DNA from 2 places in the Paenibacillus sp. CH40 genome. Region 2 is predicted to be linked to the other one. Evidence: riboswitches for the same ligand, from Rfam matches in the RefSeq annotation. Region 2 holds a riboswitch; the other holds the start of a gene.
The links. A riboswitch is a leader RNA that binds a small molecule or an ion and turns the genes downstream of it on or off. The one in region 2 is predicted to bind FMN.
Positions count from the first base shown of each region.

Region 1: another riboswitch for FMN. It lies ahead of ribE (riboflavin synthase); the one in region 2 lies ahead of NLX73_RS14550 (DMT family transporter).

Region 1 covers NZ_JANAVQ010000001.1:897,664-902,331, forward strand. The annotation lists gene NLX73_RS03815 (thiamine pyrophosphate-dependent enzyme) at 1-1,150, shown strand, start outside; gene NLX73_RS03820 (IDEAL domain-containing protein) at 1,370-1,837, shown strand; FMN riboswitch at 1,906-2,079, shown strand; gene ribE (riboflavin synthase) at 2,410-3,075, shown strand; gene ribB (3,4-dihydroxy-2-butanone-4-phosphate synthase) at 3,136-3,819, shown strand; gene ribH (6,7-dimethyl-8-ribityllumazine synthase) at 3,899-4,363, shown strand; gene NLX73_RS03840 (segregation and condensation protein A) at 4,537-4,668, shown strand, end outside.
Region 2 covers NZ_JANAVQ010000004.1:276,047-280,714, reverse strand. The annotation lists gene NLX73_RS14555 (methyl-accepting chemotaxis protein) at 1-1,667, opposite strand, end outside; gene NLX73_RS14550 (DMT family transporter) at 1,909-2,856, opposite strand; FMN riboswitch at 3,029-3,173, opposite strand; gene NLX73_RS14545 (hypothetical protein) at 3,295-3,990, opposite strand; gene NLX73_RS14540 (ABC transporter ATP-binding protein) at 3,983-4,668, opposite strand, start outside.

The sequences.
Region 1 (4,668 bases), on a different contig from region 2:
GGAAGATGCAGAGGCGTTCTTCCAGCTTGCGATTGAGGCGGCAGAGGCTGGACGAGCGGAGAAGCCCTTTGATTATTACGGAATTAATCCGGGTTCACCGGACAAAGTGATGCCGCAAGTTATGCAGCCGCCACGTGGCAATGCATACCGTACGGGCCTCATTCAGGTTACGCCGGACGAGGCGACCGGGAAGCTCAAAGTCAAGGTGCCACCCCTGCGGTCGTTGACAACCAAACCACGCCGTCTTACACCAGGTCACGGGGCTTGCCCAGGATGTGGGGCATTGTCTGCGCTGGAACTGTTTTTCAAAGGTATTGAAGGGGATATTGTCGTGCTGTTCCAGACAGGCTGCGTTTATGTGACGACGACAGGGTATCCCTATACATCACACAAACAACCGATGATCCACAATCTTTTTCAAAACGGGGCCGCTACACTTTCAGGAGCGCTGGAAGCTTATATGGAAATGAAGCGCCGTAATGAAATTGAAATGTCGGACGATCCGACCTTTATCATGATCAGTGGTGACGGTGGGATGGATATAGGTATGGGTTCTGCGATTGGTGCGGCTCTGCGTAATCATAAGCTGATCATGTTGGAATATGATAACGAAGGGTACATGAATACAGGTTCACAGCAATCATACTCCACTCCGGTTGGTCACATGACCAGTACGTCGGGTGTAGGGAAAATGCAAAAAGGAAAGCAAGGACATCACAAGGATACCGTGCAAATCATGGCTGCTTGTAACATTCCGTATGCTTTTACAGCAGCTGAAAGTCATCCGCAGGATATGCTGCGCAAAGCAGCCAAGGCTCAATGGTATGCGAACAACGTGGGTACGGCCTATGGTAAGATCCTGTGCGCCTGCCCGCTGAATTGGAAATCCGAAGATAGACTGGGCACCAGCATTGTGGGCGCTGCAGTCGAGTCTTGTTTCTTTCCTTTGTACGAAATAGAGCAAGGCAGTACGACGATTACGTACAATCCGGAAGACAAGGGAAAACGGATTCCAGCTGCTGAATGGTTGAAATTAATGGGTAAAACGAAGCATCTTCTCAAGGAGGAGGCTACGCTGGCTACCTTTGAGCAGGAGATTGAGCGTCGCTGGACTATCCTGAAAAAGAAACATGAAATTTCAGAGCTATAATTACGTTTTTTGCATAATCATCGATTAACATTGTTAGCCGCTGTTACTGTAGTGGTTCAATCAAGATTCTTTGCGTTTATTGCGCAAAGAATCTTTTTTGTCGTTTATGGGTTGAAGCATAAAAAAACAGGTAATGATTTCCGATATAGGAGTGGAGGCCTATAAGAGGCACGTTAAAAAGTTTTCTTCTGAATTTTAAGATGCAATGAGGTGCAGGTAATGATTAAGCTGAATACAGTTGAAATAATCGAAATTATAAAGAAGCAGATCCCTAAGGTTATGAACATCAAGCCAGTGGAGCTAAAGTTTACGGATGATTTTGGACGGGCATCGTTGGCAGCGACAGAACACAAATTCACGCTGACGAACCAGCATTATTCTGCCAAGGTGATGGATTGCGTGTTAGAAACACAGGTACGCCCCATTTTAATGTGCGAAATTATTTATTTTCTGAAATGCGAGTTTATTGACGGACATGTTGATGTGCGACTGGATTATGAAGCATGTTCTGAGGAAGGACGGGGACCGGTTGCTTCAGCCGTAATTACCTTTGATCATGCAACAGAGTTGGGAGTCGAGGAACTGGCCGATCTGATTGACTTGGCGCTTCATATGAATGATAAAACCTGGTTTGAAGAACTCTCCAGCCAATATGTCAAAACCAAAGCAGGAGCTTCTATTAGATAACTTGCTTTTTTTAGAAGTCGGTGCTAATATACGTAACAAGTTTAATGTTAATTCAATTAAATAAGAGCAAGATCCTTCGGGGCGGGGCGAAATTCCCCACCGGCGGTGATGACATGTTTGTGGACCGTTTTTGTGAGAAACAGCATGACTTAGTCCGTGACCCGGATGCTGAATGATCGGCAGAAGGTGGACCTGGTGCAAATCCGGGACCGACAGTATAGTCTGGATGGGAGAAGGATACGAAGCGCATGTGCATGACGTGACATGTGCCGATTTTTAGCATACCCAATTGTGCGTACAGCTTATTTCGTTGTAGGACAGCATCGGGCGATAGCTTGCTTAAGCTTTCTTTTTGATGGGTGTTCTGAGCGTATTTGGTTGTATCCTCAGTCATGCTTTCTATTGGCAAACCTATGATTTCATGTCGTCTTAAGATGCATATGAACTGCGCTTGTATACTACAAATGTGACTCTCATCACCCCCATGACGGATTGAATCCGAACTGGGGGTTTTTTGCGCTTATAGCTGATGAATTAGGGATAAACTGAATGTAGTGGAAAGGAGTGAAGGCATGTTTACCGGATTGGTCGAGGAAGTGGGTCGCATTCAAACTATTTCCAAAAGCGGTGAAGCGATGGTGCTGGGGATTTCGGGTTCCGTGGTGTTGGGCGATTTGAAAATAGGAGACAGTGTCTCAGTGAATGGCGTTTGCCTGACGGCGATACAGATCGGTACGAAAGACTTTAAGGTTGATGTGATGCCAGAAACCTTTCGCAGCAGTAATCTGAAAGAGTTGAGATCAGGCAGCCGAGTCAACCTGGAGCGAGCGATGGCGGCGAGCGGAAGGTTCGGAGGACATATCGTGCAAGGACATGTGGACGGGACGGGAACGATTCGCGGGGTAACATCAGATCAGAATGCAGTTGTGTTCGAAATTGAGCCTAAAAATCAAACATTATTTAAATATATTCTTCTCAAAGGGTCAATCACAATTGATGGTATCAGCCTCACAGTCGCACAGCGTACGAGAGATACCTTTGCCGTATCCATTATTCCCCACACCTTATCCGAAACGGCCTTACAAGCCAAACGTGAGGGAGATACCGTCAATATCGAATGCGATATTTTGGGCAAATATGTAGAACAGCTTTTAAATTACAGAGGTGCAGCGGAGGCGGAGAGAGTAGAAGAAGCTCCTCTCAGTTTGGACTATTTGGCGAAACACGGCTTTGCCTGATATTGAAGGGTAAACCTGTTTAGGAGCATTCGTGGCACAAGACATAAGGAGGAAAGTGTTATGGATAGAGGTAGCCAAACAAGTGCAATGGCAAACGTCATAGAGCATGGCGAGTTGGAACATGACGAAGAGATTCGTTTGGATTCCATCGAAGAAGCGTTGGAGGACTTAAAAAACGGTAAAGTCGTTATTGTAGTGGATGATGAACAGCGCGAAAATGAAGGCGATTTTATCGCTTTGGCTGAAAAAGCGTCGCCTGAGGTCATTAATTTCATGATTACAGAAGGTCGTGGGTTGGTCTGTGTACCAATCACACGACAAAGAGCCGAGGCCTTGGAATTGCATCCTATGGTAGAGCAAAATACAGATTTCCACGGTACTGCCTTTACGGTATCGGTAGATCATATGGAGACAACAACGGGTATTTCAGCGGCCGAGCGCTCCTTGACTGTACGCGCCTTGGCAGACGAAGCAGTCACAGGCAGTGATTTCCGCAAGCCTGGTCACATGTTCCCGCTGATTGCTCGCGATGGTGGTGTATTGCAGCGTGCTGGTCACACTGAAGCGGCTGTTGATCTGGCCCGACTCAGTGGCTTCAAGCCTGCTGGGGTCATTTGCGAAATTATAAAGGAAGATGGCTCAATGGCCCGCTTGCCTGATCTGGCAGTGGTCGCCAAGCGACATCAATTGAAGCTGATCAGTATTCAGCATTTGGTGGACTACCGTCGTCGTTTGTCATTGTAAAAATACATCTCGGTTCCAAGTAAATCTGAAGTATTGTCCGAAGTCCCTAAATAATTAAACTAAGAGAGGTTGATTAAACATGGCACGTTTTCTAGAAGGTAATCTCGTATCGAACGGTTTAAAATATGGTATTGTGGTAGGTAGATTTAATGAGTTTATTACGAGCAAGCTGTTAAGCGGCGCAATTGACGCACTTCAACGACATGGTGCACAGGAAGATGAAATTGATGTAGCTTGGGTTCCGGGTGCATTTGAAATTTCACTGATTGCACAAAAAATGGCTGCAAGCGGTAAATATGATGCCGTAATTACGCTGGGTACGGTCATCCGTGGTTCTACTTCACATTATGATATCGTCTGCAATGAAGTGGCCAAGGGTGTGGCAGCGAGCAGCCTGAAAACGGGAGTGCCCGTTATTTTTGGTGTAGTGACTACAGAAAACATTGAACAGGCTATTGAACGAGCAGGTACGAAGGCTGGTAATAAAGGTTGGGATTCTGCATTGGCTGCGATTGAAATGGCCAATCTCGGCAAGCAATTTTAATTATAGGTATAGCTGAATAGAACGCTATAAACTGCAAGGTGAAAAAGGGATTGGATTGTTAAGCAAGGCGATGACGTATATACTACAGAAAGAGGGATTGATAACGTAGAGCATAAGTGCTATAGGGAAAGGTATTGTTGAATGATGATTGGAGTAAGGCAGGGGGAAGCACATTGACAGTCGTAAATTACAAGCTGGAAACATTCGAGGGTCCGCTGGATCTACTGTTGCATCTGATTGATAAAGCCGAGATCGACATTCAGGATATCCCGATTAGCGATATTACTGATCAGTATATGGCTTTT
Region 2 (4,668 bases):
TCGAGCATCTGAGTAATGATCTGACTGATGGAATCTGCACTTTCCTTGGATTGCTCAGACAGCTTGCGTACCTCTATAGCGACTACGGCAAATCCACGCCCGGCTTCGCCAGCTCTGGAAGCTTCAATAGACGCGTTCAGAGACAACAAATTGGTTTGCTTGGCAATGGCGGCAATAGCTGTATTCATCTGCTTCGCATCGTCTGAGAGCTGGGATAGCTCATCCATCAGGCTAGCCGTTTGGCTTACAGCTTCCAGAATACGGTCCATTTGTGTCCGCACATGGCTGATCATTTGACTGCCTTGAGCTACATCATGCTCGGTTTGTCCTGCTGAATCCACGATGGAGCTTGCTGATTCGGCAATGGTGCTGACACCCTTGGCCATTTCTTCAACGGCATTAGCGGTTTGCTCGGATGCCTCGGCGCTGGTGGCTGCATTTTCTGCGGATTCCATAACTGTTTCCGCTACGTGTTGTACGGACTCCGTCGTTTGCTCTGTGCTTTCCTTGATCATCAGAGAAGAGGAAGCAAGTCGGGAGGACGTTTGATTGACCTCGGAAACCATCGTATGCAAGGAATGCGTCATCTGGTCAAAATTCTGTGCCAGTTCGCCGAACTCATCCTTGCTGGATAGGTTAACACGTTCGGTCAGATTTCCATCACGGACGATCCGTGTTCCTGCTTGCAGCTTCTTGAGTGGAATCAGGAACGAGCGAACCATAAGCACAATGATGATCGTAGCGGCCAGTATGGAAATAACAATTACAATCAGGCTTTGCTTCAGAATCGGTTGGGCTGCATCACTGTAATCCTCCAGATCCGACAGTGCGATAATGTTCCAGCCGGTGAGAGGGTCCTGGATTGTAAAAGCCAGCACGTCCCGATTCATGAATTGAATTTGTGATATGGAAGGAGTATCATTTTCAGCGGTTTTCGCTACTTCGGGAAGTCCCTCTATGATGTCTGTTGGTTTTTTGCCTGTATTTTTAAAGGCAGTTCCAGCTCCAGCCACAATTTTATGATCAGAATCAACAATAATGAGTCCTCCGCGTTCCCCAATCTTTACAGACTGCAGGTTTTGGCTCATCTTGTCCAGGTTCAAAGCCAATGCAATAGCTCCTTGACCGTCCTCCAGCGTTTTTGATAAATTAACCACTAAATTCCCTGTCGTGACGCTGACAGCTGGAACACTGACGGCTACTTTACCCTTTTCCTGCATCGCGTTTTTGTACCATTTTCTTTCCCTTGGATCATAATCGGTTTCCTTTTTTTTCGGCGTACGAATGTATTGTCCTTCCTCATTGCCGAGGAGCGCAGCATCTAATTCGGGATGAGCTTTGACGATGACATCCAATTTTTTCTGAAGAGCCTCTTCGTTGGAATCAATGGAATCAGATTGGATTTCAGTGGATAGCACGTCAACGTCTTTCATAATGGGCGATACATACTGATTGACATTGCTTCGGATCAGATACAGATTCGTGTACACGGCACCGCCCATTTGCTGACTGAGTTGCGTCGTAGCGCCCTGATAAGAAAAGTAACCGATAAGTACGCTCGGAATTAATAACACAGCTAAAAAAGATATTATTAATCTTGTCCTCATTAAATAAAACTGCTTGAGAAACCTGTTCCACCACGGAACTGTTTGTTTTGTTTTAGTCATAGCTCTTGCTCCTCTGTGTCTGATGATCACTACATTGTTTTATTCGACATAAACCGACGGATTTTATAGATGTAATCATTGGGAAACGAGGAATAGTAGCATGTTTTAGACATTTTTTTTGAAAAACGGGTCTAAAGAACTATATTTTATATGGATACGAATACATAAAAAAGCCAAATCGGAGATGCAAAAGCATCTTCACGATTTGGCTTGGGTGAGTCATGAAAGGGACATTGAACTGTTAATTTTTTTGCTGACGTGAAATCATAAAGAGCGTAATCCAGATGAGCATAAAACCAGTCAATTGCGCTACAGTGACAATTTGCTGAAATGCGATCCAGTTAATCACGACACCAACCATGGGAAAGCTCAGTTCTGCCATCGTAGCATAAGACGCTTTGGTCGTACTTAAGCCTTTGTAATACAGCAGCAAGCTGAGAAGACCCGGAAGCAATGCCTGCAATAGCAGATTGATAATCACAGCTGCGCCCGCCCATGTACCGGCAGGCATATTCCATGGCGCATGCTCTACAGAGGTGAGGACAATCATCAGAGGGAGCGCCACCATGAAGCGGAGGGAGGTTACTGTTTCATATTTCATTGAACGAAGCAAGTAACTTCCCATGACTGTCGAACCGCCCCACAGAACTGCTGCACCGAGTGCAAGCAGACTACCAACCTGAACAAAATCACGAACATGTCCGAAGGGGAGCGACCAACCGAAGGTCAGAAGATACGTCCCGAACAGAGCGACGACAATTAATAATCCAAAATGACGCGGCAACATTTCCTTCAAAATAATACGGGCTAGAACAATAGCGACCAAGGGTTGAAGCTTCTGGAGTAAGAGTACAGCATTCAAATCACCATTGCTGAGTGCCATAGTGAAAATCACGCTGGCCAGAGCCGAGCCGCCCCACGAGACGAATAAAATAGCGAAAACTTGACGAAGCCGTACCGCTTTGAGTTCCTCACGATGCTTCCACAGCATCGGTGTCAGAGCGAGGAAGAGCAGCACATGCTCCATAAGTACAATTTGTGTTGAAGTAAATGACTTTAGCAAAATAATACGAAAAAGCGGGTCTGCGCCCCACAAGGCTGCTCCAATTGCGACCAGCCAAAAACCGCTTTTCAAGTGGGAGCTACGATCAAAACCTTTGGATGTTAGTACAGTAGAAGATTGACTCATACTCAATTAGCTCCTTGCGAATACAGGACCGGTGGCACAAAAACCCCCGTCCATGGCGAAAGGCCATGCAAGACGGGGGTTGATCAAATAAACTTGCCGCTTTATGCAAGTTAAATGAAGTTGCTGCAAAACTAATAACGCAGTATTCATCCACTTTGCGGCATGTTGATATTTCGATCTTCTTCCATCCGGACTTTACCGTCGGCTTTGGCATCTCACCAAATCAGTCCGTATCCTGTTGCCAGATACAGAGTCGCGGGCTTAGCTCCATGAGCCATACCGCCGGTTGGGAATCTCACCCTACCCCGAAGATCCTTATTCCGTTTTTAATTTCTCCTATAGGATATACCTGTTTTAGAATGAAGTCCAGTGAAAAATGTGTGTATATCTAACAATGATTTTCATCTGTTTTTTGAAAGCGCTCTACGAAATTACATATTACGAGGTAATATCCTTATACTCAATACGTCGAATCGCCGCATAAGCCACAAGCATTCCTAGTAGAGAGAAGCCAATTTGCACGGGGGCTATGGAGCTAAGTGTAGCGCCGTTATTATTGGAGAAAAGCAATGCTACAATCAGGATTGAGGTCACAATGGTGGTGGGTACAGAGTATCTTCGCATCCCCATATACAGCGGAACCAATCCCATAAAGCTGGCAGCAACGGCATTGATCAGCGTCCGTGCTGATTGTTGGCCCAGTATGGAAAGAGTGAGGTTATCCGGTACAATCAAGACAAACTGGTTGAGCAGATGAATAGCAGCCGTAATGATTATTTCCGAAATAATAATAGACAAGAACGTAAACAGCAGCACAACCAAGAGCTTGGCGATCATCAGCTTTTGACGGTGAATCGGATACATGAACAAGATCGTAATCGATTTGGATTTAAATTCTCCGACGATAAAGCGGCATAGCAAAACGGAGGAAAATACAATAAATGTTGCTCTCACAAAATTGTCTATTAGATCCAAGAGTTGAGTGTACTGTGTGAATTCGGGTATTCCTTCACTTTGACTGTCCAGCGCGATAATACAGAGCAGCCCAAGAATGCATGCATTGGCGATCAGTGCTGATCGGATATAACCCGCCAGATGAAATTTTTTCAGCTCCAACTGCATCAATTTAAGCATGGAGATCACCTCCGTTTAACAGGCGCAAAAAGTAGTCTTCCAGCGTGCTGCTTTTCTGATGAATGGAATCCACCTCTATATCATTTAAAATGAGCGTTTTCGTAATTTGTTTCTGTGGTACATTTGAATCGTAAATACGTATACTCTGTTCATTTAGTACTTTTATATTATTCAGATTCAGATGATGGGAGAGGACATAGGTCGCTTTTTTACAATCGTTGGTCGTAAATTCGATATATTCCGTATTGGTTTCCCGCACCTGCTCCATCGATACTTCCTCAATCAGTCGTCCGTGATTAATCACGCCTACCGTATCCGCAATCTGCTCTATTTCCGCTAAAATATGACTGGACACGAGCAGAGTCATCCCATATTCCTTGCATAGCATGTGGAATAATTGGCGGATTTCCTTGATACCCACGGGGTCCAGACCATTAATGGGTTCATCCAAAATGAGTAGCTCTGGCTTAGTCGCAATAGCGCGGGCAATCCCAAGACGTTGCTTCATTCCCAGCGAAAAATCCTTTACCGGCTTGTCATCCGCATTTCGCAAATTCACTAATTCCAGGGCATCCCGAACCGCCTGCTTATTATAGTAGCCCATGTATTCACAATGAAGTTCGAGATTTTGCTGTGCCGTCAGTCTGTCATAAAAAATCGGGTATTCAATAATCGAAC